3 regions of the Petroclostridium xylanilyticum genome follow, and region 2 is predicted to be linked to each of the others. Evidence: predicted binding sites of a transcription regulator. Region 2 holds the regulator's gene; each other region holds the start of a gene.

Region 1 (10,631 bases), on a different contig from region 2:
TTCCTATATGCCTATATTCCTTATAAAATATGGGGTAGATATGGGATCTTGCCAGAAGATGACAAAACTCCTACCATCAATTCAGCTAAAAAGTTTGTCGAATTTGAAATTGCAACTGTCGTAGCAAGCACTGCTTGTGCTATTGTTATTGCATGGGGACTTGATGTATTAAAAATGGTTCCTTTTGCAGCATTATCAACAATTATCACTGTCAACAATGCTATTATTTCTGCTGTATTAGGTCCTGTAGTTCTTGTACTGCTTTATCCTAGAATTAAAAAATGGGGATTGCTATGGTCAGATATCTTAGCTCCTGAAGATATTCCTGTTCCTAAGTTGCCTAAGGTTTACTCTTCATTAGTTCTAATTGGAGCTATAGGTGGTTTGGTTGTTGGCTTAATCATTTCATTAGGATTTGCTAACCAGGCAGCCTTTGCTGCAGGTTTTGCTGCCGGTGGAGCCGGTAGTATCGGCGTAGGTCTTGGCATTTTACCGTTCTTGGCAGCAATGTTCTACGGTGCTTTTAAATTATAAGGAAACTATTAACAAAACCAAGGATAAACGGATATACCAGCGTTATATGGTTGTACGTTATCACCTTAAAGGATATATCAATATAGATATATCCAATATGGTTGACTTATGCCGGCATACGGTAGGTACTTACGTTAATAAATATAAAGAAAATGGTCTTCTTGTTTTCTTACCTCCCTATAGCCCGAAACTTAATATGATTGAAGGGCTAGGGGATGGTTGAAATCAGATGTAATTAAGAATGTCTTCTACTCCTCTGCAAAACAGATTCGTGAAGCTGTAAGGGGTTTCATTAATTCAATTAACAATGTTCCGGAGCAGGTCATAAACAGGTTATGCCTGCGAATGTAAAATCTTTATTGTAATATATATAGATAACCAATTCGATATTTTTAAGTGAATAAGAAAAATATTGAATTCCCATATAGCGACAGACATCCGCGATTTCCTTCTTCTCCGCAATCGAAAATTTTGCCCAGGTTAAGTGATGCAAAAGGGTCAGCTTCTTAGCAGTACTTTAGTACTGCGAAAAAACTGACCTTTATTGCTTACCGGGCAAAACTTCCGATTGACTGCTTGTAGAACCGTCCCCATGTCACAGGTCCCCATGTCACATCCTCTAAATTGCTCATAAAAAATTTTTAAAAATCTACAAATTTCTACAAAAAATTTATGAAAAGTATAGTATATTAATCTTGTGTTTTTAATGGGTCCATATAAAATATATATTATAAACAAAGGAGATGGTTTTAATTATGAAACAATTTAAGTTATTACCAATAATGTTGCTGGTTTGTTTATTTTTTATATCAATAACTGCTTATGCAAGTCCTAACGATTATGCGGTTAAAGACCAAGAAATTGTATTAGATTTATCAATGAATTCTGATGGAGTTACTGTTACTTTTGTTAAACAGCCGGATGGCAGTTATAAATATATGTCTCAAGAAGACAAAATGCGTAGTGCGCCTTCTGAAGGGGAGATGACTAGTGCGGTCTCTCAAGTAGATGTAGTAACCTTTCATGTTGGTGTGAGAAATTGGACAAACTCACAAGCAGATTTATATTGGGAAGCGACAAGTACTACACCAAATTTGACAGCTGTAAACGGTAACATTTATATTAAATCTACTAATATACTATTTCCGAAAACATACGCAAATGTAACTGCCATAATACGTATTCTTCAATAGAAAGAATTCTTATGTCTTATAAAAAAATTTTATGGATAAAAAAATTTTTATGAATGGATGGTTAAAATGTTTTTAGAAATTAATTATGAAAAGGTGAAACATTATCCCGCAAATCATATTCCACAACATGATATAAAAGTATACAGCCGTGAAAACTCAGGGGATATAGATGTGTCTTTTATAGAAAATATCATAAGCAATAACTTAAATATTCAAATAGCATTAGCTGATCAATACTTTTTTGAGAGAGAATTTGATGCTAAAGTTGTAAGTTCAATTACGATATCTGATAATAAATCGGTTGAAGATGAAATTAATAAGTTAACAACCATTTTTATGCGCGTAGTTGTCCCTTTTGATCAAAATGGTAGTCCATATATCATTCAATTAAATGGTATAAATAAATTTGTAAAAGATATTTTTAAAGACATGATATTGAATGATAAAATTAATCCTATTCTTAAATTTTTTACGTTAGAAAAATCATTTCTATGTGACTGCAATAGAACAGCTTTTTATGAATATATTGATTCTGACAAAATCAAGGATGATGAACAAGATTATAATTGCTTTAAAAATGATGAATATGTCAAATATATATTATCTGATCGAAAAAGGTTTACAAGTGCTTCTTTTATTAATGTATCCGGTTTCAGCATTGAAGAATTAAATAAAAGTGTATACATTAAGTATTTAAAATCATTAGTGCGTAATTTGTATTTGTTTATATTCGATTGTAGTATTGATGATAAACCATACTATATAAAACAACTAAGGTGGTATTAGTTGGCAATCTTTCTGAAAGTCACATTTCAACACATCCATGCCTCCAAAGATTGCTTTCTTTTTATTATTCCCTGGGGTAGGGATGCGCACCTGCTTTCCAGACGGCATCCACATCGCCCTCAAAGGAGGGAACAAATGGACATCAGATTCATCCATGAATACGACCAAATCGTCGGGTCCTGCATTCTCAATAGCCTCTCTTATGGCATTAATCTTTGCAGTAGCTTCAGAGTCTTTTTAATTCAAAAGTAAATAATATTTATCAAATTAAATATTACCAATAATCATATAAATGTTCATTGTATCATGTCCGAACGGATGTTATAATTTTTATAAAAATCTAGAATTAAGAGTTAGCAACTGGGCTGATTTTATTGCATTAGTGGAGAGGGTTTTATGGTGTATTACATATCTATTGCATATATAATTGACCTTATTATTGGTGACCCCCATTGGTTACCCCATCCTATTTGTTTTATAGGAAATCTTATTGGCAAAACAGAAAAATTCTTAAGAAATGCCATAGATAGATCCAAACAATTAAATAAAGCAAAAACAGAAAAAATAGCGGGAATATTTCTGGTAATGATCGTTTTGCTTACAGTTCTATTGATAATTAGTATACTGCTATACTTTGCGAAAAAGATAGACGTATGGGTTTTTAAACAAGCACTACCCACCACCCACTACCCATTACTCACGATACTAACTATCTATTTCCTCTTCTCCTGCCTTGCTACCAAATGCCTGGCTGTAGAAACCAGAAAAGTATTTTTTGCCCTAAAAGATAATGATTTGCCTCAAGCGAGAAAATATTTATCATATCTTGTAGGCAGAGAAACATCAAGTTTGACGGAGAAAGAAGTAATAAGGGCTGCAGTGGAAACGGTGGCTGAAAATATCGTGGATGGGATTGTTTCACCTCTTTTTTATGCTTTTATAGGTGGTCCGGTCCTGGCTTTTATTTATAAAGCTATTAACACGATGGATTCTATGGTGGGCTATATGAATGATAGATATATCAATTTCGGTTGGGCTGCTGCTAAACTGGATGATTTGGCAAATTATATTCCTGCCAGGATTACGGGGGTGGTGATACCCTTTGCTTCCGGCATTATTGGATATGACATTTCAAGAGGATATAAAATTATGTGGAGAGACCGCCGGAACCATAAAAGTCCCAACTGTGCCTACCCCGAAGCAGCTGTCGCCGGGGCACTGGGAGTAAGACTGGGTGGCACCAATGTGTATTTTGGAAAAGAAGTGTATAAACCGGCGATCGGAGACGAAAAGAGACCTCTGGAAATTGAAGATATTGCACGTGCGATTAGGATTATGTATGCTACATCTTTTTTAAGTTTAATATTGTTTGGGATAGGGTATGTACTCATTAAGTAGCGGGAGAGCGTGAGACACAACCGCACTGTCGCAGATGTGTATCATCATATATGGAATGTTGCAGCCGGAAAATCGCCATGGAGGGCGATTTTAGGCTTATCCCGGCACGGATGCCGGTATAAGCCGACGGCAAGACATGGAGTATATGATGATACACATCCTAGTCAACAGAAAAATAATAAAGGTGGAAATGGAGATAATTTATGAACTTGCGGAAAGATGTTCATGGTGGCAACGTATACAGAGCCAGAGATGAATATGGTATAAGTATTGGAGAAATATTGGATTACAGTGCCAATATTAATCCACTGGGAGTGCCTGAATCTTTACAGAAAGCAATTATGAATAATATGAATCTTTTGACCCGCTATCCTGATCCTGATTATACCGGAGCCAAAAGAAGCCTTGCTGAATTCAACCATGTAAATGAGTCTAATGTTATTATGGGAAATGGTGCTACTGAAATCATCTTTTTAATAATGGAGGTTCTGAAGCCAAAAAAAGTGCTTATTCCCTGTCCAAGCTTTTCAGAATATGAACAGGCAGCGTTATTTGCCGATTGTGAGGTAGAACACTATAGGATAAAAGAGGAAGAAGATTATATCCTTGACAGCAGGGATTTGATGGAATCTCTTACAGAAGACATTGAAATGCTTGTCCTTTGTAATCCCAATAATCCCACCAGTCAGATCATTGAAAGAAAGCCGATGAAGGATATCTTGGATTTCTGCAGGGAAAAGGGAATAACAGTAGTAATAGACGAAGCGTTTATAGACTTTGTGGATGAGGAATTTAATATATCGATGGTTGATGAATTGAGTGTTTACCCAAACCTGTTTATAATAAAAGCCCTTACAAAGATTTTTGCCATCCCCGGTTTAAGGTTGGGATACGGCATAGGCAGTGAAAGATTAATCAAGCGGTTGGAATTAAAAAAGCAGCCCTGGACTTTAAATAATATGGCAAGCCTGGCTGCAGAAATACTTCCTAAGGATAGGAAATATATTGAAGAAACAAAAAAATGGATTAAGGCTGAACGACTGAGATTTTTTAGTAAATTAAGCAGTATAAATGGCATAAAAGTATACGAACCCTTTTGCAATTTTATCTTAATAAAGCTGCTTGATGACCGCTTAACAAGTTACAATTTATGTGAAAAAATGGCCCAGAAGGGCATATTGGTACGAAATGCCGCCAATTTTATTTTTCTGGATGAAAAATATATAAGAATTGCAATTAAAGATCAAAGGAGCAATGACATATTTCTGGAGAAATTTGTGAAAACACTGGAAGAGGTGAAAGCAACCGATGGAATATATACATGATCCTAAAGCCATAGAAGCCAGAAGTTTTGAAATTATTACGGAAACATTGGGACAAAGAGACTTTACAGACCAGGAAGCGAAAATTATTAAAAGGGTAATACATACTACTGCGGACTTTGAATATGCAGACATCCTGGAGATAAGCCAAGGGGCGGTTGAAATTGGATTAAATGAAATAAAGAAAGGCAGTAATATTATTACTGACACAAAAATGGCTTATTCAGGTATTAACAAGACGGTATTAGAAAAGTTTGGCGGGGAAGTGCACTGTTTTATTTCTGATGAAGAGGTGGCTCACGCAGCTAAAATGAAAGGAATCACCCGGGCTATGGCTTCCATGGATGTAGCCGTGCAAAATCCAAAGAATAAGATATTTGCAATTGGAAATGCCCCTACTGCATTATTCCGGTTAAAGGAATTGATTGAAGAAGGAAAAGCAATGCCATCCCTGATTATTGGTGTTCCCGTCGGGTTTGTAAATGTAGTAGAATCCAAGGAGGCAATAAAGGAACTGGGTATTCCTTATATTATTTCCAATGGCAGAAAAGGCGGAAGTACCGTAGCCGCTGCAATCGTTAACGCTTTATTGTATATGATGGGAGATAAGGAATAGTAGGGATAAGTGGTGAATGTCATGGAATTTCAACCTTATGCAATTGTGAATGGTAAAAAGATGCGCAGGGGTTTTACGACCGGTTCCTGTGCTGCTGCAGCCAGTAAAGCTGCAACCATGATGTTGATAGAAAATCGGGATATATATTCCATTGAAATCGATACGCCGAGGGGTTGGCGGATCACCCTGCCAATACAACAAATAGAACGCAGCAGTAATGCGGTGAAATGTTGTGTAGTAAAAGATGGCGGTGATGATCCGGATGCAACCCATGGAATTCATATATATGCCGGTGTACGGCTTATTGATAAAGAAGGAATTGTTATAAAAGCCGGCGAAGGAATCGGAACCGTGACCCGTCCAGGTTTGCAGGTGGAAGTGGGACAACCGGCCATTAATCCTGTTCCGCGTCAAATGATATTAAAAGAAGTTGGTGAAGTACTTCCAAAGGGTAAAGGAGTAGAGATTACCCTTAGCATCCCTGAGGGAGTGGAAGTAGCAAAAAAAACCTTCAATCCGCGGTTAGGAATATCAGGGGGAATTTCGATACTGGGAACCTCTGGGATTGTAGAGCCTATGTCAGAGGAGGCATGGAGAGAGTCGCTGGCGCTGGAACTAAGCATGCTGGCAGCTGCAGGCCATAAGAAGGTTGTTCTGGTACCGGGCAACTATGGAGAACAGCTGGCTATAGAAAGTTTACATATTCATAAAGATATTATTGTAAGGACAAGTAATTTTATTGGATATATGCTGGAGAAATGTGTTGAGTATGGATTCGAGAAAGTACTTCTGATAGGACATTTGGGCAAATTGGTTAAGGTTGCAGCCGGTATCTTTTATACCCATAGCCATATGGCTGATGCACGGGCAGAGATCATGACGGCTTATGCTGCTGCACAGGGAGCAGACCGGGACACGGTAAAGGCGTTATTAAACTCAAATACCACTGAAGAAGCAGTGCAATTACTGGAGCAGGCAGGAATTACAGGAATATATGGTATGATTGCGAGACGAGTCAGTGAACGGTGCAGGCAGAAAAGCGGCTGCAAGCTGCAAATGGGTACAGTGATATTTACTCTTGAAAAAGGTATTCTTGCCATGGATGACACTGCGAAGAGCATTTTACAGGAGTTGAAACAGTATGAATAAAGTATATGTACTGGGAGTAGGACCTGGTTCGCCGGATTATGTACTGCCAATTGTGACAAAAATTGTTGGACAATCGGAAGTAGTGGTTGGTGGGCAAAGGAATCTGGACATATTTGATACCAGGGGCAAGCAAACCATGATAATAAAAAATAATCTTCGGGAAGTAGTTGACTTTATTAAGGCGAAAAAAGATACCCATAAAGTTGCGGTACTTGTTTCGGGAGATCCCGGATTTTATAGCATGTTAAATTATTTGTCCGGCTATTTTAGCAGAGAGGAATTGGAAGTAATTCCTGGAATCAGTTCCATACAATATCTCATTTGTAAAATGAAGACATGGTGGCAGGATGCCTATGTAACCAGTTTACACGGCAGGATGGATGAGAATTTTATTAATATTGTAAAAAATAATTCAAAAGTAGCATTGCTTACTGATTATAAGCTTTCTCCTGATGCAATTGCCCGGTATCTGATAGCAAACGGTATAAAGGACAAGAAAGTAACAGTGGGAGAGAACCTCAGCTATGAGGATGAGAGAATTGTAGAGGGAAGCCTGGAAGAAATCTCTCAAATGAATAATTTTAAAATGAGTGTGATGGTGATTGAAAATGAGTCATAGAAATGATAAAGTGTGGAATTATACAACTTCCGGTATTCCTGATGATTTATTCATTCGCGGGGAAGTGCCCATGACAAAGCAGGAAGCCAGAGTAATTACCCTATCCAGGCTAAGGCTGACAGAAGATATGACAGTATGGGATATCGGAGCAGGCACCGGTTCTATTTCCATTGAAATGGCTCTTCAATGCAAAAGGGGAAAGGTATACGCAATAGAGAGAAATCCCGAAGGAATCGAATTAATTACTAAAAACATGGAAAAGTTCCAGGTATACAACATCGAAGTAATAGAAGGCAGTGCTCCTGAAGTGTTGGATAAGTTGCCTGTTCCCGACAGGATTATGATAGGAGGGGCAGGAGAGCAGTTGGAAGAAATACTGGATTATTCCGATAAGGTATTGAAAGTCAACGGCCTGATTGTAACAAACTGTATTACCATAGAAACGGTCTATGACACTTTAAATTGGCTGGAGAAGCATGAATATGAGGACATAGATGTAGTATGCGTATCGGTGGCAAGAGCGAAAAAAGTGGGTAAAAGACATATGTTTCAAGGATTGAATCCCATATATGTTATATCCGGCAGGAAAGGTTACGCATATAATTTAAGTTGATGAATATTATGGAAAGAACGTTGCGAAAAGGCTTAGAGCCTGTTAACGCAGCGAAGGAAAAGCCGCATCAACTAAAAAATATACACCTGTAGGAAAGGGGAAATTTTGTGAAAGGAAAATTTTATGGTATAGGTGTTGGCCCGGGGGATGCCGAGCTTGTTACTTTAAAAGCAAAAAGGCTGCTGGATGAATGTGAAATCATCGTAGCTCCTAAGACAGCAATGGAAAAGCAAAGTGTGGCCTTAAATATTGTAAAGCCTTTGTTAGCTGATCATAAAAAAATTATTGAACTTATCTTTCCAATGACCTATGATGAAAGTGAGTTAAGTAAGCATTGGGATGATGCAGCAAAACAGATATGCAGCATGTTGGATAAGAATTTAAATGTTGTTTTCCTAACCCTGGGTGATCCCATGGTTTATAGTACATATATTTATATTTTTAGGAGAATTAAAGATAAAGGCTATGAAGCGGAAACAGTGCCGGGCATCACATCCTTCTGTGCTGCGGCGAGCCGGATAGATGTACCCCTTGCAGAAGGAAAAGAAACAGTAGCTATTATCCCATCTGCCTATGAATGCGAAAACCTGGATAAAATTTTGGTTGATTTTGATAATATAGTACTCATGAAGGTTTCAAGAAATTATGAACAGCTGGTGGAAGTGCTTGAACGTCACCGACTAAAGGAAAAATCCGTATTGGTTAGCAGGTGTGGATTGGACGAAGAAATTATAGAATATGATTTAGATAAATTCATAGGGCAGAAGGTAAATTATTTGTCTATGATAATAGTGAAAAAGTCAATACAGAATTAATAGATGCAGAATGATTAAAGGAGAGAGACAAAGTATGGTGTATTTTATCGGTGCGGGGCCGGGAGACCCCGAACTAATTACTATAAAAGGACAGAGACTTATAAAAGAGGCGGATGTTATTATATATGCCGGATCACTGGTGAATAGAGAAGTCCTGAATGGTGCAAAAGAAAATGTAGAGATATATAATAGTGCAGGAATGACATTGGAAGAAGTTTTGGAGGTAATGAGGAAAGCTGAGGCAGAGGATAAAACGGTTGCCAGGGTACATACCGGTGACCCAAGTATATATGGAGCAATACGGGAGCAGATGGATGCCCTGGATGAAATGGGAATCCGGTACGAAGTTGTTCCTGGGGTAAGTTCATTTGTTGCGGCAGCAGCGGCTCTAAAGAAAGAATTTACGCTGCCCGGTGTTTCACAAACTGTCATACTTACCCGCCTGGAGGGAAGGACGGAAGTGCCGGAAGGTGAACAGCTGCGAAATCTTGCACGACATGGTGCGTCCATGGCTATTTTCTTAAGTGTGGGAATGATTGATAGAGTTGTAGAGGAACTATTGGAGGGATATCCGCCTGATACCCCGGCAGCAGTCGTTCAAAAGGCATCATGGCCTGACCAGAAAATCGTCATGGGCACTTTAAAAGATATAGCACAAAAAGTAAAGAATGAGAATATTACAAAGACAGCACAAATTGTCGTAGGAGATTTCCTGGGAAATGATTATGAGTTATCAAAGCTGTATGATAAGACATTCAGCCATGAATTCAGGAGTGCAAAGGAATGAGGACCGCTGTTATTGCTTTGACATTGGGGGGCAGCAAACTGGCAGCAAAACTGGCTGAAACAACAGGTGCCCATCTTTATCTTCCCGAAAAATTTTGCAGCGATAAAAATAAATGTTACCCTATTAAAAGTAAACTGCTTGAACTGATGGAAACAATTTTTTATCAATACGATGCTCTTGTATTTATTATGGCGGCAGGAATCGTGGTAAGAACTATTGCACCATTTATAAAAGACAAACGGACTGATCCGGCAGTGGTGGTGATGGATGAAAAAGGTACGAATGTCATCAGCCTTTTGTCCGGACATCTTGGAGGCGCGAATCAATTGACACTTGAAATTGCACGGATAACAGGGGCAAACCCTGTAATAACAACAGCAAGTGATGTGAATAATACCCTCGCAGTGGATTTATTTGCTCAAAGGCTAGGGTGTGGTATCGAAAACGATCAATTTCTTACTGCCGTGACTGCAGCTATCGTAAACGGCAAAAAAGTTGCATTTTACAGTGAGTATGATAATTTTTTTGATTTACCTGATAATGTTATTAGCGTTGATAGTATTACAGGGATAGATTCAACTTATGGAGGTGCGATTTTTCTCACCCATTATATTTTCGAAGACTATTCTATTCCAAGTGTTTACCTAAGACCTAAAAGTATAATTTTAGGAATTGGTTGCAGAAGGGGGATAACAAAGCAAAAAATAGCAGAAGCAGTAAAGGAATGTCTGGAGGATTTACATATCAGTAAAAAATGTATTCAACATATTGCAACTGTAGATGTAAAACAAGATGAACA
Region 2 (10,631 bases):
TAAAGTCGGCTGAAAGCGTATTTAGACTGGAAGTCCACGGTTTTTGACCGAATCCGCTTTCAAGCGGACTAAAGCAGGAATGGAAAATAAAGCATATTGCAGCGGATTAAATAATCTGCACCTTGATACTTTAATAGAGAAGAAGCGCTCTAATCTATCTACAAAGCAAAAAAATGTGATCATTTCCGCATGGATAGATTAAATGGCTGTTTTACACATTCTGCCACAGTAATAATCTGTTCATCATAAGAAGGCTGGATTGTTTTTCCGGGAGGAACAATTAAAAATCTGGACTCATCCCAATTCCCATTTAAAAAGTCAACCAGTAGTGATTTATCTCCCGTCACTTCATCATAATTCCATTTTAAAAATTCGGCACATTGTTTAGTATATTCTTTATGACCGGTATTGTTAAATTCAGGCCAGTCAATAAATGTACACCATTGGTATTCATTAAACCAGTTTTGCTCCATCTCCATGAGGTAATCTGCATTTTCTTCCCCGTATTTTTCAATATATTGGTTTCGGATAAAATCATATCTTTCTTTTCCTGGCATAGGAGTATTCTCAAGCCAGCCTGCAGAATACCAGTACACCCCTTTATGAGAGTCGAAATATTCTTTATATCTTTCTTTAGATCCTAATAGGAGTGTAATACAGTCATGAGCTTTGGGGACTACAATTTTATATTTTTTAGAGGAAAGACCGATAATTCCATTGCTGCACAGTGCGTAGCCCAATAAAATAGCGTCAAAATCTTCATTCATACAGGATTTATAAGTATACCAATCATCACCCCGATCTATTTTATCGATTTCATGTTGTACCCTTTCCCGTAATAAATTAGGCTCATCGTGAAAACCTTGCCTCATATAAGTAATATCGATAAAGTTCTTCGACTTTGCTGCAATCAAACTTAGCTCTCGAAATAATACTTTACAAGCAATAACCTTTAACCTCACATTATCACTTCGCTTTGCTGCATTAAGATTAAGATATTGGATAATATATTCTATATAATTTGAAAGAATCCTTTTATAATAGTAAAAGAAAATATTATTTTACAAAAAATCATAAAATTTCTCATCTATTCTTTGTAAAGACGATATTTTACATTTTTAACCACTTCTACAATATTGTAATATGCATCCAATGAACCTTTTATTACAATTGGTCTTCCAATAGCAACCATGCCACACCCTCTGGATAGAAAACCTCCAATTTTCATTAAAAGGTTCACATTAGTATGAATATTAATTAATTGTAAATTTCCTTTATTTCCTAAAATGTCATTTAAGCTGTTTAATGCCTGGATGACGATATTTGCACTAAAGCGCCTTCCCATAGTGCAAATGACTGTTCCATGATCATCAATTCCCACAACCTTGATTAAACCCCATTCTTTTTTACAAGAGGTATCAAAATTTGTTTTTTCTATAATTTCTTTTGGGTTGGGAATTCTGTCAGAAGGCAATATTCCTAAATGAATATGGGCAGCCAGAACAGAGGAATGCGATCCTCCTGAACAATGATATATGATAATCATTCTAATCCTCCATAGTGCGATTTTTAATTATTAAAAATAGTAGTCTTTATTGTTTGCTGATTTATATTCATTTATTCAGGCTTTTTTCCTAAGATATTTACACGTTGCTTAACATGCATACTTATGTTAAAATATACGCATCACTAGAAAGGATGATCTATTTATATGCAAAGAGATATAGCTGATTTGTTATTTCAAGAATTTAATATAAGCAAAAAGACTTATATTTTATCAAAAGAAGTAGAAGAGCAAGTTGCGGATAAATTCAGCGAAATAGATTACATAAGCCGGTTCAACCAGTATAAAGTATTAAAAGCTTTTCAAAACAATCATATTAGTGACAGTCATTTTGTAGAAACAACAGGATATGGTTATGACGATTTAGGCAGAGATGCTTTAGATGCTGTTTATGCAGAAACTTTTAGAAGTGAAGATGCATTAGTCAGGCATCATATTGTTTCCGGCACCCACGCTCTTGCACTATGCTTATATGGGGTTTTAAGGCCGGGAGACACATTGATTTCAGTTACAGGAAAACCCTATGACACCTTGGAAGAAGTAATAGGTATAAGGGGGAAAAATAATGGATCTTTGAGAGAACTGGGTATAAAATACCAACAGGTAGACCTTACACCCATGGGAACAATAAACTATGATGAAATAAGTGCTTCTATTGATAAAAATACAAAAGTAGCAATGATTCAGAGATCTAAGGGATATGATTGGAGACCTTCTTTAACGGTAAAAGAAATAGAGAGGTTAATTCATACCATAAAAACTATTAATCCTGATACAATATGTTTGGTAGACAACTGTTATGGTGAATTTGTTGAAACCATTGAACCTACAGAAGTAGGAGCTGACCTGGTTGCCGGATCGCTGATAAAAAACCCTGGTGGCGGTTTGGCTCCTACAGGTGGATATATTGCGGGGAAGAAAGAGTATATAAAATTAGCTGCTTACCGTCTGACATCACCAGGAATAGGGAAGAAGTGTGGGGCATCCCTGGGGATGAATCGACACCTCTTTCAAGGATTTTTTATGGCTCCGCATATTGTTTCACAAAGTTTGAAAGCAGCCATATTCTGTGCGGCGCTGTTTGAAAGGCTTGGCTTTGAGGTATGTCCTAAATCTGATGAAATCAGGACAGATATTATCCAGGCAATAAAATTTAATAACCCGGAACTGCTGATAAGCTTTTGCCAGGGAATACAAAAGGGTGCTCCCATCGATTCCTTTGTAAGACCTCAACCATGGGATATGCCGGGTTACGACTCTCAGGTTATTATGGCTGCGGGAGCATTTATCCAGGGATCTTCAATTGAATTAAGTGCAGATGCTCCAATCAAACCTCCTTATATTGCCTATATGCAAGGAGGGCTAATCTGGAACCATGCTAAATTGGGAATTATCATTGCACTTCAAGATATGATGGACAAAGGTTTATTAAAAATATAAATATACTTAATAACTGCAAGAAGGTACTGCACGGACAGTACCTTCTTTATATAATGCAATTGAACTAAAGTTTTCTAAAAACACCAATAACTTTTCCAAGTATTGAAACTTCCTTAACAATGATAGGATCCATAAATTGATTTTCAGGTTGCAATCTAAAATATCCGTTTTCTTTATAGAACCTTTTTACTGTTGCCTCGTCTTCAATTAGTGCTACAACAATATCACCATTATTGGCAGTATTTTGTTTTCTTATAATCACTAAATCACCATCTAATATTCCGGCATCAACCATGCTTTCTCCGCTTACACGAAGCATAAACACATCACTGTTCTGGGCTAATTCAACAGGTAAAGGAAAAGTATCTTCAATATTTTCCACGGCTAAAATAGGTTGCCCGGCAGTAACTTTTCCTAATATCGGAACCTGAATTAGTTCCCTGGCAGGCATAATATTGCTCAATGAAGGATTTTTACGAGCTTTGTTTTCTATAATTCTCAAAGCTCTGGGTTTAGAAGCATCTTTATGCAACAAGCCCTTTTTTTCTAATCTTTCCAAATAACCATGTACTGTAGATGTAGATTTCAATCCGACAGCACTGCATATTTCCCTGACAGAAGGGGGATATCCTTTTTCCTCAATTTGTTCATTTATAAAATCCAATATCATCTGCTGCTTTTCAGTCAATTTTTTTTGCATAAATCAGGACACCTTTCCCATTAAATTTTAATGTCATTATAACATATGTTACACAATATATCAAACGAATGTTCGTAAAAATTTTAAAAATTTATTGACTTAGAACAAATGTTCTGGTACAATTAACCACATAGAACATCTGTTCGTTTTGGTGGGGAGGAAGAAATATGAGAACTAAAACGCAGCTCAAGCTGAAGATTATTAATAAAAAGCGCTTTGTAACATTTATTACTTCAATTTTAATCCTTTCAGTCATTCTAACTGTTATGTTTTTTGCCCAAACATCCGTTCGAGGTCAAGCTGAAAGTAATTATATTTATGTACATATTGCTACTGGAGATACATTATGGGATATAGCATTACGTTATAATCAAAACCATAAGGATATTAGAAATTTTATTAATGAAATCATGCTGGAAAATAATATGGAAACTGCAATGCTCACTCAAGGGCAAATACTTAGAGTTCCTGTTAAATAACTAGTTACTTTTTTATGATTGTATGATATACTAAAAGAAATATATGGTTAAAATAATACTATTGATGTTATGATTAGAGTTGGAGGAAAGCAATGCCACGTAAGGAATGTATATTAGAAGATAGATTGTGTACCAACTGCGGAGATTGTAATATGTGTGATATAGATAGCAGTAAAATTTGTACCAGCTGCGGAAAATGTATTGATGATGATGCGGATTACAGAGCTATCGGAATTGATGACATATTAGAATTGGAAGTAAATAAATAGGGAAGGGAAGAGCGACAATGTATCCGGAAGGGGAAAGGGAGTTATTATTCCCCTTCCTTTATTATGTTTGCCAACGGATTTTGGTCTACGGCATTTCGCAATTGTTCATTATCTACATGCGTATAAATTTCGGTGGTGGATAAGTTTTCATGGCCCAAAATTTCCTGTAATGCTCTTATGTCAACTCCACCGTGTTTATACATTAGTGTGGCGGCAGTATGACGCAACTTATGAGTTGAATATTTTTCAGGATCCAGCCCGGCTTGTTTTATATACTTCTTTACAATATATTGAACAGTTTTATTGCTAATTCTTTGTTTTCTCTCACTTAGAAAAAGGGCATTTTTATCTTTAACGCCATTGACAGGACGTACACGCAAATAGTTATTGATAGCATTAATACAAGCCTTATTAAGGTATATTGTTCTTTCCTTATTGCCTTTGCCAACAACTGTTAAAGTATCATTTTTAATTTTATTTAAGTTTATACTTACAAGTTCAGAAAGCCGTAAGCCACAATTTAAAAATAACGTCAGTATCGCGTAATCTCTTTCTTTATATTCACCATTTATTGCATATAGTAATTGTTTACTTTCTTCAAGGTTCAAATATCTGGGCATGCGCTTTTGAATTTTTGGAGATTCTAGTTCTTTAGCAGGATTAATATCTATGAGCTTTGCTTTTGTATTAAGGTAACTAAAAAATGATTTTATACTGGCAACCTTTCTGGCCCGTGAGTTTGCATTATTGCCACGTTTACGATTAACATAAGCCATATATTCGTATAAATCGCTTAAAGTTATTGTTTTAATTAACTCAACATTTATATCATCAATTGGTATTTTTTCAAAATCAGCATCTTTATCAACATAACCTTTATGTATCTTCATAAATCTGAAAAATGTCCTTAAATCAAAAAAGTATTCTTTTGTTGTATTTTTTGATTTGCCTTTAATTGTTTCCATATAACTTAGATAGTCTCGAATAACTTGCGGCGCTTCACTAAAATCAATCATAACTTCCACTCCTGATTATACAAAATTTTTATTTTGTATAATCATATCACAAATTTTTACCAGTGTCCAGACTTTTCTATTTTGATTTCTATTTTAATTCTAATTTGGGAAAAATAATTTGGGTGATGTTTTTATGATAATAAGACTAGGCTATTTTGTTGCGATCATAAAAGCAATATTGGAGATAAAAAATAATCACCCTGCCTCGCTACTGCGGGTGATTATTTCATTTAAAAATTTTATATAATGGTGACCCTAAGGGGATTCGAACCCCTGTTACCGCCGTGAGAGGGCGGCGTCCTAGGCCACTAGACGATAGGGCCAAGTTCTAATGTGGTGCAGGTAATATTATACACCACATTTTGTCACTTGTAAATACCAAAGTTTTATTTTAAATTTCTGCTGCCCGGCTTGATGAAAGGTATCCCTTGCTTACAGAGAGGACAATTTTCAGGTTCATAGGATTCAACCTCCATAGATATTACTGCCTCAAACCTTGTTCCAAAGTCAATTTTACCTCCGGTCCTGTCTACTACTGCTCCTACTCCTGCAACTTCTCCACCGGATTCCTGAACAATTTTTATAACTTCTCTTACCGAGCCCCCTGTAGTCACAACATCTTCTACTACCAGTACTTTTTGTCCTTTTTCAATAGTAAAACCTCTTCTAAGGGTCATAATTCCGTTTTCCCTTTCAGCAAATATGTTTTTCACCCCCAGCCAGCGGCTTACTTCATAAGACATCTGAATTGCACCTATCGCCGGTCCTATTACCACATCAACACCTGCATCTTTGAATTTGTCAGCCAATGCCTTGCATAGCTCTTCACTATACTTGGTATACTGAAATATCTTTGCACACTGTAAATATTTATTACTATGACGGCCCGATGTCAAAAGAAAATGTCCCTCTAACAGTACACCTGCTTCTTTTAAAATCTCTAATACTCTTTCCCTTGTAATCATAAAAATTCTCCCCTTCTATATCTTTTTTATATAACTTTATACGTCCTTTTTCCTCCACCAATCCTGTTTGGCAAGGGTGCTCAACTCACCCAAGTGAGCATTATCTCCCTCAATTACCACCGTGTAATTATCATCTTTAATATTAACAATTGTTATGGATGCATTATCATGCCATTGAATATCTGTAAATTCCTCAAGCGGCTTGCCGTAAAAATAGCAGAGCAATGCTTTAATAACCGTACCATGGGTAACTACACAGATATCTTTCTTTTTATTATCTTTTATAATCTTTATAATTTCTTTTACCACCCTGTTTTGAAATTCGACCATGGATTCTCCGTTTGGCATTTGAAGCAAATAGGGTTTGTTTTCCCAGTGATGGTAAGCTTCCGGCCACCTGTGAGGTAAATCGGCCCAGGGTACATCCTCCCATTCACCGCCATTAATTTCTCTTAAACCTTTAACAACACGGATAATCAACCCTTTTTGTTCACTAATGTATTTTGCAGTTTGAAAAGCCCTCGAAAGGTCGCTGGAATATAAAACATCTATATGTTCTTTTGATAGTCTTTCAGCTAGCTTTTGTGCCTGCAAATGCCCGTTTGGAGTTAAATGAGAATCGGTATGTCCATGAAATCTGCGGATAATATTCCCTTCAGCTTCACCATGTCTAACTAAAATCAAACGTGTCACAAGGATTACCTCCTTAATTCGGTTCCACTTTCCCTATTATTTCCTTTACATCATAAATGTTATTCTTATGGAGATAACTTTCTAATCCTTCCAAAACTTTTATACACGCTAAAGGGTCAACAAAATTTGCAATTCCTACAGCCACTGCAGAAGCACCTGCCAACATAAATTCTACGGCGTCTTCTCCGGTCATTATTCCCCCCATTCCGATAATTGGCACTTTTACGACTGATGCCACCTGCCATACCATTCTAACAGCTATAGGCTTTACAGCCGGTCCCGATAAACCACCCACATTATTAGCCAGGATTGGTTTGCGGGTATTAATATCTATTGCCATGCCTAATAATGTGTTAATTAATGATATCGCGTCTGCTCCTCCGTCCTCTGCAGCCTTTGCAATCTCCTTGATATCTGTAACGTTGGGTGAGAGTTTTACAATGAGCGGTTTTTTGCAATATTTTTTTACCTGTTGTGTAATGTTATTCACGGTACCGGCATTTGTTCCAAAAGCTACTCCACCTTCCTTTACATTTGGACAGGAAATATTCATTTCTATCAAATCTATGTCGCTATCACTTAGAATTTCCGCCATGGTGCAATATTCTTCCACGGTATTGCCGGAAATGTTTGCAATAATTTTTGCAGTAAATTGTCTTAAAAATGGAACTTCGTGTTCTACAAAATATCTTACACCTGGGTTTTGCAATCCAACGCTATTGAGAATTCCTGCAGGCGTTTCGGCAATCCGCGGCGGTTTATTTCCCTGTCGCGGTGTAAGGGTTAATCCCTTTACACATATTCCCCCCAGCCGGTTCAGGTCAAAATACTCTCCATATTCCCTGCCAAAGCCAAAAGTTCCCGAGGCAGTGATGACGGGATTATTAAGTTGGATTCCTGCAATGTTAATTTTCATATTGAATGAGCGTTGAGATGCACCATCATTTTCACAATTATAACTCCGAGCTCCGAACTCCGAACTCCGAACTTTATAATTACTCATCAAACATCACCTCATTCCCCCAGAATACAGGACCATCCTTACAAACATGCTTGTATTCCCAAGCACTATCAGATTTTATCTTGCAAGCGCACACCAGACACGCACCAATCCCACATCCCATTCTTTGCTCCAAAGAGATTTGACAGGGAACGGCATATGTTTTACAGATACTGTTAACCATCTTAAGCATTGGTTGTGGTCCGCAGGCATAAACAATATCAGTCTTGCCCTGTTTTAATTTTTCTTCCATCAATTGCGTTACATATCCTTTATATCCATAGCTTCCGTCATCGGTAGCTATTTGCATTTCTGAACATACCTTATTAAAATCTTCTTCAAGAACTACCATGTCTTTATTTCTGAATCCCAAATATGCTGTTATGTTTTGAGCTGAAATTGACTTGGCAAGCATTAGAAGCGGAAATACGCCTATTCCTCCTCCAATAAGCAGTGGTTTAGCATATTTAGTTTCTAAAGTATATGAAGTTCCAAGAGGACCTAAGATATCTATACAATCACCTATCGTTTTGCTTGCCAGTAATTTTGTACCCTCGCCTTTTATCTGAAAAACAAATCGTACTTCATTCTTTTCAACATCAACATCACATATACTGATAGGTCTTCTTAAAATTGCATTTAAACCGTTATCACATTTAATATTCAAAAATTGTCCCGGCTTGGCCTGTTGGGCAATCTCTTGACTTATTATCCTCATATCAATAATTCCAGGAGCAATTTCTTTTTTATTACTTATTTTGCAAAGATGGTTTTGTTTGAACATTTTTTCTCCTCTCTACTATAAAAATATATATTATTTTTATATTTATATTTTTGTAATGTCTATTACCTCCAGATCCTTTTCTTCTTTATTTAACTTAAGGCTGGCTATAACAGCTTTTGCAGTGTCTAGGGAAGTCAAGCAGGGGATGGATTGTTCGACAGACTTTCTCCTGATTTTAAAACCGTCTCTTTCCGGCTGCCTTCCTCGCGTAGGAGTATTAATTACCAGGCTAAATTTTCCTGCCTGTATGAGTTCCAGTATATCCGGCGAGCCTTCACCGATTTTTTTAACAACATTGGCAGCAATATAATTGCTGTTAAGTTTATGTGCTGTATTTCCTGTCGCATATAATTTAAACCCTAATTTTTCAAAATCCTGTGCTATCGCAATCAGTTCTTGTTTATCCGTATCTCTGACAGTCATTAATATATTGCCTTTTTTAGGAATCTTAAGTCCTGCACCGATCAAGCCTTTATACAGAGCTTCCGCAAAATTCTCAGAAATTCCCAGGACTTCTCCCGTCGACTTCATTTCCGGTCCCAGGCTTATGTCTACATCATGCAGTTTTTCAAAGGAGAATACAGGCACCTTAACGGCTACATATTTTCCTTCCGGATGTAAGCCCGTACCATATCCTAAATCTTTTAATTTTTCACCCAGGACTATCTTTGTCGCCAAATTCACCATTGGTACATTGGTAACCTTGCTGATATAAGGCACCGTTCTGCTGGAACGGGGGTTAACCTCTATCACGTATACCTGGCTGTCGTACAAGACAAACTGTATGTTGATGAGCCCTTTAACGTCCAGGGCTTTTGCCAGCTTACAGGTATAGTCTACAATTATATCTTTATATTTCCGGTCAATGGTTTGGGTTGGGTAAACAGATATACTATCTCCCGAATGTACTCCTGCCCTTTCCAGGTGTTCCATAATTCCTGGAATGAGGATGTCTTCACCATCACAGATAGCATCTACTTCTATTTCTTTTCCCATCATATATTTATCAATCAATATCGGGTGCTCCTGTTTTACCCGATTGATAATTTCCATAAACTCAGTGATATCATTTTCATTATAAGCGATTTCCATTCCCTGTCCGCCAAGTACATAGGATGGCCTTACAAGGACGGGATACCCTAACTGCTGTGCTGCATCCAAAGCTTCTTCCAGTGTAAAGACAGTCCTGCCAGCCGGTCTTGGGATGCCGCACTTCTCCAGTATTTTATCAAATTTCTCCCTATCTTCGGCAGCATCGATATTTTCAGCCGAGGTTCCTAATATTTTTACACCTAATTCTTTTAATGTTTTGGTCAGCTTTATAGCTGTTTGGCCTCCGAATTGCACAATGGCACCATACGGCTTCTCAGTTTCGACAACATATTCAATGTCTTCCGGAGTTAAAGGCTCAAAATACAGACGGTCGGACGTATCAAAGTCGGTACTAACCGTTTCGGGGTTATTATTGGCTATAATGGTCTCATATCCCGCCTCTTTTAAAGCCCATACCGAATGGACAGAACAGTAGTCAAACTCTATTCCCTGTCCGATTCTGATAGGTCCCGAACCTATCACCAGAACCTTTTTATTAGCCGATTGTTTTACTTCTGAATGTTCATCAAATGTGGAATAATAGTAGGGCGTTACAGCTTCAAATTCTGCAGCACAGGTATCAACCATTTTATACGATGGATGGATGTTATGCGATTTTCTCAAATCTC
Region 3 (10,631 bases), on a different contig from region 2:
CATTGCAAAGGTTATCGGTGGAGGCTTCACCGGACAGGCAGGAGCTATCAGACACGGTGTTGCAAGGGCATTATTAAAGGCTGATGAAGAGTTCAAGCCTGTTCTCAAAAAAGCAGGTTTCCTGACAAGAGACCCAAGAATGAAAGAAAGAAAGAAATACGGACTCAAAGGTGCAAGAAGAGCACCACAATTCTCAAAACGTTAAGATTGAGATTAAGATTAAGAAACGAAGGTCGCACATTATGTGTGTTTCCTTCGTTTTTGTTCTTGCCTGGGAAATTATACAATTAGAACGCAGAAGAAATGAGACTTGGGGACATTCCGTGAAGTACGAGCGGTGTGTCCCCATGTATCATTTTTGACCAATCATGCAAAATACTTAGTGCATTTTATCTAGTGCTTTATGATATAACTCAATATATTCACTCGCCGATTTATCCCAACTAAAATTCTGCCGCATTCCTCTTTTAATGAGTTTACTCCATACATCCTTGTTATAATAAAAATGTATCGCCCGCCTGATGGTGTATAACATATCATGGGCATTGTAATTGGTGAAGCTAAAGCCATTCCCTTCTCCGGTGACCTCATTATAGGACTGGATGGTATCATTTAATCCACCGGTCTCTCTTACGATTGGAATTGTGCCGTAACGCAGGCTGAATAACTGGCTTAGTCCGCACGGCTCAAAGAGGGACGGCATGAGGAACATATCACTTCCGGCATAGATTCTCTGGGCCAGGGTGCCGTCGTACAGGATGTTGGCGGATACTTTGGTAGGATAATTGGCAGCAGCACAGCGGAACATATTTTCATATTGGTATTCACCGGTACCCAGCACTACAAGCTGGACATCCTCTCTAAGAATTTCATCCAATACACAGGCAATAAGGTCAAAGCCTTTTTGTGCAACCAGCCTGGAGATAATTCCGATAATGGGAATATCGTCTCTGACCGGCAGCCCAAGGCTTTCCTGCAGCCTCCGCTTATTTTCATACTTTCCTTCCAGATGCTCTACATCGTAATTAACAAACAGCCTTTTGTCTGTAGCTGGATTGTTAACTTCGACATCAATTCCGTTTACAATACCGTATAAATCATTGGAACGCTTTCGAATGATCCCTTGAAGGTTCTCACCAAAAAAGTCGTACTTAATCTCTTCTGCATAAGTTTTGCTTACTGTGTTGATAATGTCTGAGTAGGCTAGTCCTGCTTTTAAGCAGTTAACGTGGTCGTAGAATTCTATGCCGTCAGGGGTGAAGTATTCCCATCCGATTCCCATCAGGTCAGTTAGCACTTCCTTTGGGAATATACCCTGGTATTTCAGGTTATGTATTGTAAATACCGTCTTTACATCCTTATAAAAATCATGACGTTTATAATGAGCATTTAGAAGCAGGCTTACTACTCCGGTTTGCCAATCGTTGCAGTGAATAATATCCGGTTTAAAATCAATGCGGGGGAGCATTTCAATCAATGCTTTAGAGAAAAAGATAAACTGTTCTGCTTCATCGTGATAACCGTAGAGGCCGTCTCGATAGAAGTAATATTCATTATCAATAAAGTACACTGTAACCCCGTCATATTCGGTTTTTAACAGTCCACAGTATTGATGCCTCCAGCCTACATCTACATAAATATATCCGATATATTCCATTTGTTGGACAAATTTTTGGGGGATTCCCTTATATTTAGGCATAACCACCCTGATGTCTGCACCCAGCTTTTTAAGTGCTTTAGGCAGAGAACCTGCTACATCAGCCAATCCTCCCGTTTTAGCAAAAGGTTCTACTTCAGAAGATGCAAAAAGAACTTTTAAGTTATCCATCATAAACCTCCCATTATTACTCTTCATTATCTATATCCTACAATATTATGGAAAAAATTTCAACTCATACTATTCCTCCAGCTTCTCATAAAACTCTTTCATTAACTTTTTATCAAGCTGTTTTAAAGTTTTTAAAAAAGCACAACTTACTATCTGTTAAATTTTATGCTATAATAAAACTATAAATAACTTAAAACAAGACCATTTTTTCGAGCTCAGGCTCCGAACTAACAAAGGCAGGTATCCACCCATGAAACTAAAAAAACTCTCTATCATATGTCTAATATTCATACTAACGTTTGTGACTGCTGCTTGCACGATTACTACATCCGATACAGAAAAAAAACAGGACCCGGATGCTCTAAAAATACACTTTATTGATGTTGGGCAGGGTGATAGTATTCTGGTAAACCTTCCGCAAAAATTTACAATGCTGATTGATGCCGGAAATAATAATGACGGAGAAAAAATAGTTAGATATATTAAGGATCAGGGAATTAAGCGCATTGATTATATCGTAGGTACTCACCCCCATGAGGACCATATAGGAGCACTGGATGTAGTTATTCAAACCTTTGATATAGGAAAAGTATACATGCCCAAGGTTTCACATAATACAAAAACATTTAAAGATGTACTGCTGGCGGTAAAAGAAAAAGGACTAAAGGTATCAAGCCCTAAGCCGGGGGAAATCATTTTCGATAAAGAAGACCTGAAAGTACAATTTTTAGCTCCTAACGCGGAAAAGTATGAAGAGCTTAATAATTACAGTATCGTAACAAAGGTGACGTATGGTGAAACTTCATTCCTGTTGACCGGCGATGCAGAAGATGTATCTGAAAAGGAAATGTTGGAAAAGTTTGGTACGGGGCTAAAAGCCAATGTACTAAAACTGGGACACCATGGCTCCACATCCTCCACAACCCCGGAATTCTTAAAAGCAGTCAGTCCCGAATACGCGGTCATCAGTGTAGGAAAAGACAATACCTACGGACACCCGCATAAAGAAACGATAGGACGTTTGAATAAAAAGGGTATAAAAATTTATAGGACGGATAAGAATGGTACGGTAGTAATGAGTAGTGACGGGCAAGAAATAAGTGTTTGGGTAGAAAAAGAAAATTAGTGGACGCGGGGACGGTTCTTCTGTCACATGTCCATGTGACAGAAGAACCGTCCCCGCGTCCAGAAAACGGAGGTTACTTATGAAGGCTACAATAGACCGCTTTGAAGGCAAATTTGCCGTACTGGAACTGGAAAACGGGCAAATACAAAATATCGCAAGAAGTCTGCTCCCACCCTGTGCACGGGAGGGAGATGTACTGGATATTGTGGATGGTTTTTTTCACCTGGACAGTTGTGAAACAAAGAAAACAAAAGAGGAAATAGAGAAGTTAATGGAAGAAGTATGGAGCTCGGATTCAGATTGAGATTAAGATTAAGATTCAGAATAAAGTTATGGGAGAACTTTATTCTGAATCTTTAACGTTTCTATATGAATTTTCAAGTAGGAAAATTTTTATCATGTCAAATTTATAAATAGCCAAATAAAGCACAGTGCTTAAAATAATTCCGTATATCACATCCAGGATAGAATGCTGTTTGAGCGTCACTGTAGACATGATAATTAATATCATTGTAATAAAGGACCCTGCCCGAATCCAGAACTTTTTCTGTAGAGCTTCACACTTCATTACAGCAACATGTACTGCTATTGCATCTAGTGTATGCATGCTGGGTGCAGAATTTGTTGGCGTATCAGTTACATATATATAATAAACAAGCCGGGAAAAAATATCATTGCCTCTGATAACCGGGCGTAAATTCTGGCCGTTCGGGAAAATTGCATAAACAGCAAAACAAATGGTCATTCCAATAAACATAAAAAAGGCTAAATTGTAGAAATCTTTCTTTGATGTCCAACCCAGATAAACCAACGCCATAATAATATAAATGTACCAGAATAAATAAGGCACAACCATCTCCTTAACAAAAGGAATATAGTCATCTATTCTTGAATACATAATATATTTTGGAACAGTCATTTTCTCATAAATGTTATATAAAGAGAGAATTACCAGATAATAGCTTAGTATACTAAAATGCTTATACTGCTCAAATTTTTTTTGTATAAATTCGATTGTTATCCCCCCCTGGAATTCCAGAATACTTATACATTATACGAAAAAAAGTAAATAATGTTTAATGTTTCAACATTATTTTCATTTTCTCCGGGTTTTAGTTATTGTCCAATATATTAGTGTCCCTATTCCACCGCCAATACTATCAATCAACACATCAGTAAGTGTGCCTGTCCTTCCCGGTACAAAAAGCTGGTGGAACTCATCGGTTGCTGCGTATCCAATTGACAGGAAAAATCCATATAGAAGACTTAGTTGTAATGAAAAACCGGAACTTCTAAATGCATTGATGCAAAGAGTACAAAGTATAAAGTATTCGGTACCGTGAGCAATTTTTCGAATCATCAAATGCAATAAACCAATGTCTGCTGTTATTTGTAAAGCAGATAAGATACCAAGTACTATATTTACTGCTGCAAGGCTGGACTGGCTGGAATCTGTATCCGGCATTGCAGAGAAAAAGAATATTACACCCATCCATAAAATAACCAACAACCATGAAACCTTTTTATTATATATTTTCATTTTATCAACTCCCTTGAAACATTTAACAATATAACATAAATATTTACTAATGAAAAGGTTATAATGAGCGAAGTTTAAAATTTAATATTTCCTTCATACAAACTTCGCGAATTTCATCGATAACTACCTTAATTTATTTATAATTTTAAAGTGAGTTATCGATATAAATTTAAATAATTTTCATATTTTTTAAATTAAGTGTTAAGATTAGTGGTATAATTTAATAAGTGTTAATTTATTCAACATGATAGTACAAATAATAATGAAAGTTGTTTACAGTTCTTTTCAAAAGGCTAAACCACAAACTTCGAACTAAAAACAAGGAGGTAACTACAATGGAAAAAAGGATTAAATGGGGAGTGCTGGGATATGCCAAGATTGCCAGGGAACAAGTTATACCTGCAATAGTAAGAGCCTCTAATTCAGAATTTTACGCAATTGCGTCCAGGGATGCAGAAAAAGCAAAGCAGTGCCAGGAAAAATTCGGATGTTCAAAGGTCTATAAGAGCTATGATGAATTATTGGACGATCCGGAAATACAGGCTATATATATTCCTCTACCAAACTCATTACATAAAGAATGGACCATTAAGGCTGCACAAAAAGGGAAACATATATTATGCGAAAAGCCTATTGCATTAAACACGGAAGAAGCTCTCGAAATGATTAAAGTATGCGAGCAGAACAATGTAAAATTAATGGAAGCTTTTATGTACCGCTATACTGATAGGACCAGGAAGGTTAAAGAGTTGTTGGATAGCGGAATTATTGGAGATGTGAAATATATCAACTCTTCTTTCAGGTTTTTATTGAGCAGGGAAAATGATGTGAGAATGGCGCCAGAGCTAGGCGGAGGTTCACTATATGATGTAGGATGCTATCCTATTAATTTTGTTGGTATGGTTACGGGCAGTTCCCCAGTATCCATGTCCGGAGAGTGTGTGCTGCAAAATAGAGTAGACGTTTTATTTTCTGCTGTACTTAAATATGAAAATGGTATCATAGCGGTTATAAATTCTGGATTTAACGCTTTCACGCGGGTATTCTCAGAAATAGTAGGAACCAAAGGTGTCATGGAAATACCCGATACCTTCTTTGGCAACGCCGGAACCATTACTATCACTACTGCAGAAGGCAGGAAGGAAATAGAGGTTCAAGAAAGTGACCGGTATCAGTTGGAAGTCGAGGACTTTGCCGATGCTGTTCTAAATAATAGACAGCCACTGTTTAGTTTGGAAGAAACAGTGAGAAATATGAAGATTATAGATCAATTATTAGATAGAAGGTGACACGGGTGACACGGGGACGGTTCTTCTGTCACATGCATGCATGTGACAGAAGAACCGTCCCCGTGTCACCTAAATAAAGGAGGTGTACAATGACCGACGTATCTCTCGTAATGGTACTTATAGAGGGAATTCTCACGTTTGTTTCTCCATGTATTCTGCCCATGCTGCCGATATACTTTGTGTATCTTGCGGGGACGTCAAATGAGACTGCTGAAGGTATTAACACAAAGCTGATATTCAATTCTCTCGCATTTATACTGGGGTTCACTGTTGTCTTTACGTTATTGGGGGCATCTGCAACTGCTATAGGGGGATTGCTGCGCAGCCATGCGGACTCGCTTAAAAAGGTTAGCGGGACCATCATTATTATATTTGGTTTATATTTTTTAGGGATACTTAAGTTAAGCTTTTTAAGTAGAGAAAAAAGAATTCATATGGAATTCAAAGAACTTGGATTTTTTAGTTCCATGTTATTTGGAGCAGTTTTTAGCCTTGGATGGACGCCCTGCGTAGGGCCTTTCCTGGGTTCCGTATTGCTTCTGGCAGGTACTGAAGAAACTGTAACCAGGGGAATTCTGCTTCTTCTGGTATATTCTTTTGGTTTGGGAATTCCTTTTCTAATTTCAGCTATTCTGTTTGATAAAATTAAGGGAATCTTTACAGTTATTCAAAAATATCAAAAGGTAGTCAACATAGTCTCGGGAATCATCCTAATTATTATGGGTATTCTTATTTTCACAGGCAAAATGCAATACTTTAGTGTGACGCTGTAACAAGGGGGTGAATAAATTATGGGTGCAAAAAAAATATTTGATATAGTTTTCTGGACGGTTATTATTGGTGTACTTCTTTTCGTTGGATATACTTATTATAACAGGAACAAAGAACAAAATGCACTGGAACAGATTGATAGAAAAATTGTGGCTCCGGATTTTGAGCTCAAGGATTTGGAAGGTAAGCAGGTAAAGCTGTCCGATTATAGAGGGAAGCTGGTCTTTTTAAACTTCTGGGCTACATGGTGTCCCTATTGTGTAGAAGAAATGCCTGATCTTGACCGGGCAAACAAAAAGCTTGCCAAGGAAGGCAAAGCGGTTATACTGGCAGTAGATTCAAAAGAAAGCTATCAGACGGTAAAGGATTATGTTGACAAAAATAATCTATCGTTACCGGTGCTGCTGGATGAAACGGGGCAGGTATCCGCACAGTATGGAGTACAGGGAATACCTATAACCTTTATCATAAATCCCGATGGAACATTTTATAATGCTATCTCAGGCGCTACAAGCGAGAAGACAATTCTTAACCTTGCGAAGAAGATAATTAAAGATTGAGGCTGAGATACAGATAAAGATATAGATATAGATACAGGATCTTGTTTCTAAATCTAAATCTTTATCTTTATCTTTACCTTTTATTACTGAAATCAATCGGATCTCTTATAACGTTCATTCCATGCTTTTTCTTCAATTGAAAGAGTGTATTGGAAAGCCTATCTTTCTTTACAGGGGCGTTATCCAACATATCAAAGCTGATTTGCTGGAAGGATTGATTGGTAAGGTTGCTTAAAGATAGTCCTACCAGCCGTATGTATCTATTTCTTTCAACCTTGTTTAGCAGTTTACAGGCGATATTGTAAATGGTGTTTGTATCATTGATAGGTTCTTCCACTGTCTGGGAGCGGGTAATAGAGTTCATATCGCTGAATTTTATTTTTAATGTTACAGTCCTGCACCATTTTTTTTCTTGTTTCAGCAATAACGCCAGTTCTTTTACGATTTCCTTCAAGGTATTCCGGATAAAATTAAAATCATTTGTGTTTTCCTGGTAGGTAGTTTCCCGGCCGTAGGATTTTGCTTCTTCGTTTGGAGTTACTTCCCGGTGGTCAATTCCCCGGCACATATGATAGATATCTATACCGTGACTACCCAACAATGATTTTAAAAAGGACATGTCCAATTGTCTTAGATCTTTTACAGTGAAAATTCCGTATTTTCCTAATATTTCCTGGGTCTTTTTGCCTACGCCATATATGACACTGACAGGACGGCCTAATATCAAAGCGTCCAGGTCTTCCGGGTTCATTATTTTATAGAAACCATCCGGCTTTTTCTCCTCGCTTGCCAGTTTTGCAGTCATCATATTATAGCCTATTCCTACCGAACAGGTTAGCTGTAACTCATTTTTAATACGCTTTTTGATTTCCCATGCAATCTGTTCCGGGCCTCCAAAGAGATGTGATGTATAGGTAATGTCCAGGTACCCTTCATCTAATGCAACAAATTCAGCTATATCCGTAAATTCGAGAAGAATTTTTCTAATTTGAGAAGATACTGCTTCATATTTCTCAAAGGACGGACGGAGATATACCCCATCAGGGCAGCGCTGGTAGGCGTCCTTAATATTCATAGCTGAACGTATGCCAAATTTCCTGGCTTCGTAGGAACAGGTAGACACAACCCCCCGCTGGTGAGGAAGAGCACCGATAATTACCGGTTTACCCTTCAAAGAAGGATTGTCTCTAATTTCTATTGCGGCATAAAAAGCATCCATATCTACATGAATGATGGTTCTGCCAGGCATAACATCACCTTTATCCATATGATTTAGAACGTTTGTTCTATATTATAGCATAGCTTAGTAAGGAATAGAAGAGGCAAAACAAGTGATAACACTTAAAAATGAAATTTACAAAATTATCCATATATATCCCTCCAATATGTTTTACTAAATTAGACTGTAAGGCCAACCTTTTTGTTCCGTGGGATAATATAACAGTGTTTGTAAAATCTGTCGCACTATTGAATCTATGATAAATATATAATATAATTTTAATGATATAATATGACAGGTGACATGGGGACGGTTCTTCTGTCACATAATTATGTGACAGAAGAACCGTCCCCATGTCACCTGTCCATAGCTAAAAATGAAAGGACCACAAATATGCTGTATATTGCAACTGCTTTATATATTGAAGCAAAGCCTGTCATTGAGTATTTTAAATTGAAGAGGAATAATGAGGACCACTATTTTCAGGTTTTCCACAACGACATAATAGCCCTTATTATTACAGGAGTAGGAAAGGTAAACAGTGCTATTGGAGTTTCGCATATCCTTTCACAACACACTTTGAAAGAAGAGGACTGCATTGTGAATATCGGAATTTGTGGGGCGGGGACCGAAGATGCAGGAATAGGCAGGGCATATTTAATTAATAAAATTACCGACCATGAGACGGGAAGGGATTTTTATCCGGATGTTCTTATGCGTCATCCATTTGAAGAAGCAGATATTGAAACTTATGCCAGCCCGGTAACAACGGAAAGTAACTTGTCAGCAAAGCTTTGCGATATGGAAAGTAGTGGGTTTTATCAGGCAGCTTCAAAATTTTTCTCTCCTCATCAGATTTATATGATTAAAATCGTTTCGGATAGACTTGAAGGGGAGAGGCTTAAAGAGGATTTTATACTCGAATTAATACATAATAACCTGGAGGCAATTGATAAATTCCTGGCAGTGATTGCAGAAAGCTTTCAAAAAGAAGAAATACTGCAGGCTGATGAACGCCGGATGATAGCCGGCGTTATCCAGGGGCTGAGACTTACTGAGGCCCAAAAGAATCAATTGGTTAAAGCATGTGAAAACTATAAAATTAGAAAGGATAAAACGAATTCAGTTAATGTTTTAGATTTTTTGAAAGAGTATGAGAATTTAAGGGTGAAAACAAAGGATGAAGGAAAAAAATTGTTCCGGCAAATTATTGGAAAATTATCTGAATAGCTTTTCTCATATATACATAGAGAAAGAGATATTGGGCCATGAAGTGACAGAGCAGATTTTAAAAAGACTGCCAAAAGCGCAAAGGGTACTTATTAATAACTATCGGGATATATTTAACAGGCCCAGGCAAAATTATATTATCCAGAAAAGGTCTCAAAAACTGATCCTGGCTAAGAAGAAATTTGACTTTATATATCCCGGTTCGGGGTTGTGTGAAAATTTTGGGGAAGAACATTTCTACTATTCGTCAAGCATTATGAACTGCTTTTACGAATGTGAGTACTGTTATCTGCAGGGGATGTATCCTTCCGGCAATATCGTAATCTTCGTGAACCTGGAGGATTATTTCAGTGCAGTAGATGAATTGACCAGGGATAAAAAGATTTACCTGTGTCTTTCCTACGAATCGGATCTGCTGGCATTTGAAAATTTAACCGGGTTTACCGGCAGGTGGATCCATTATGCAAGGAATAATGCTAACGTCTTGGTAGAAATCAGAACTAAAAGTGCAAATTTTAACGCAGTTGCAGATAAGGAGATTCCGCGCAATGTTATTTTTGCATGGACACTGTCACCGCAAGAGGTGATACAAAACTATGAAGCCGGAGCACCTTCACTGGAGGCAAGGTTAAACAGTATCAGACAGGCAATAGCCAAAGGGTTAAAGGTTAGACTATCCCTTGAACCTCTCATTATGATAGATGATTTAGAAACTGTTTACAAAAACTTTATCCATTCTATTTTTGCTGTTATTCCCCCGGAAGGAATCAGGGATGTTAACATCGGTGTTTTTCGCATGAGCAGGGAACATATGAAAAGAATCAGCAAGCTGAAAAAGAACTCCAAAGTTTTTGCATATGAGATGAATTGTGTGGATGGAAATGTAAGCTATAAGCAGGAAAGGGAAATGAAACAGATAGTCTATAATGAAGTAATTAAATATCTTGAAAAAGACAAGGTGTATTAAAATGCGACAGGGGACAGTTCTTGTTTGTCGCATCCTGTCGCAGTTTAATTCGCATATCGCTTTACCATAAACTGATGCTGCTTGCTGGTTTTAATGTATTT

The links. The regulator LexA, encoded in region 2, represses DNA repair genes until DNA is damaged. The targets are predictions, from matches to a motif close to CNAACANNTGTTNG.
Region 1: cbiB (adenosylcobinamide-phosphate synthase CbiB) is a predicted target of LexA. The motif match lies at 2,825-2,838, and genes of this name have one in related genera.
Region 3: CIB29_RS10390 (DNA polymerase IV) is a predicted target of LexA. The motif match lies at 8,389-8,402, and genes of this name have one in related genera.

What each region holds. Positions count from the first base shown of each region.
Region 1 is NZ_NPML01000029.1:262,991-273,621, forward strand. It holds gene CIB29_RS17705 (QueT transporter family protein) at 1-534, shown strand, start outside; partial or broken gene CIB29_RS19715 (transposase) at 692-885, shown strand; gene CIB29_RS17715 (hypothetical protein) at 1,290-1,727, shown strand; gene CIB29_RS17720 (hypothetical protein) at 1,794-2,513, shown strand; gene cbiB (adenosylcobinamide-phosphate synthase CbiB) at 2,910-3,911, shown strand; gene CIB29_RS17730 (hypothetical protein) at 3,921-4,118, shown strand; gene cobD (threonine-phosphate decarboxylase CobD) at 4,115-5,236, shown strand; gene CIB29_RS17740 (precorrin-8X methylmutase) at 5,220-5,849, shown strand; gene cbiD (cobalt-precorrin-5B (C(1))-methyltransferase CbiD) at 5,871-6,998, shown strand; gene cbiE (precorrin-6y C5,15-methyltransferase (decarboxylating) subunit CbiE) at 6,991-7,617, shown strand; gene cbiT (precorrin-6Y C5,15-methyltransferase (decarboxylating) subunit CbiT) at 7,607-8,230, shown strand; gene cobI (precorrin-2 C(20)-methyltransferase) at 8,338-9,045, shown strand; gene cobM (precorrin-4 C(11)-methyltransferase) at 9,056-9,832, shown strand; gene cbiG (cobalt-precorrin 5A hydrolase) at 9,829-10,631, shown strand, end outside.
Region 2 is NZ_NPML01000007.1:25,172-35,802, forward strand. It holds gene CIB29_RS03350 (DUF1638 domain-containing protein) at 180-872, opposite strand; gene CIB29_RS03355 (DUF3189 family protein) at 1,088-1,546, opposite strand; gene CIB29_RS03360 (methionine gamma-lyase family protein) at 1,712-3,004, shown strand; gene lexA (transcriptional repressor LexA) at 3,069-3,704, opposite strand; gene yneA (cell division suppressor protein YneA) at 3,872-4,183, shown strand; gene CIB29_RS18830 (hypothetical protein) at 4,276-4,452, shown strand; gene CIB29_RS03375 (tyrosine recombinase XerC) at 4,497-5,468, opposite strand; tRNA gene CIB29_RS03380 (tRNA-Glu) at 5,716-5,791, opposite strand; gene pyrE (orotate phosphoribosyltransferase) at 5,855-6,433, opposite strand; gene CIB29_RS03390 (histidine phosphatase family protein) at 6,470-7,126, opposite strand; gene CIB29_RS03395 (dihydroorotate dehydrogenase) at 7,140-8,042, opposite strand; gene CIB29_RS03400 (dihydroorotate dehydrogenase electron transfer subunit) at 8,122-8,910, opposite strand; gene carB (carbamoyl-phosphate synthase large subunit) at 8,953-10,631, opposite strand, start outside.
Region 3 is NZ_NPML01000018.1:89,133-99,763, reverse strand. It holds gene rpsI (30S ribosomal protein S9) at 1-205, shown strand, start outside; gene glgA (glycogen synthase GlgA) at 380-1,828, opposite strand; gene CIB29_RS10425 (ComEC/Rec2 family competence protein) at 2,079-2,954, shown strand; gene CIB29_RS10420 (DUF3006 domain-containing protein) at 3,034-3,258, shown strand; gene CIB29_RS10415 (phosphatase PAP2 family protein) at 3,298-3,852, opposite strand; gene CIB29_RS10410 (VanZ family protein) at 4,051-4,494, opposite strand; gene CIB29_RS10405 (Gfo/Idh/MocA family protein) at 4,830-5,783, shown strand; gene CIB29_RS10400 (cytochrome c biogenesis CcdA family protein) at 5,873-6,556, shown strand; gene CIB29_RS10395 (peroxiredoxin family protein) at 6,575-7,114, shown strand; gene CIB29_RS10390 (DNA polymerase IV) at 7,188-8,381, opposite strand; gene CIB29_RS10385 (5'-methylthioadenosine/S-adenosylhomocysteine nucleosidase family protein) at 8,625-9,563, shown strand; gene CIB29_RS10380 (SPL family radical SAM protein) at 9,514-10,530, shown strand; gene CIB29_RS10375 (DUF4046 domain-containing protein) at 10,575-10,631, opposite strand, start outside.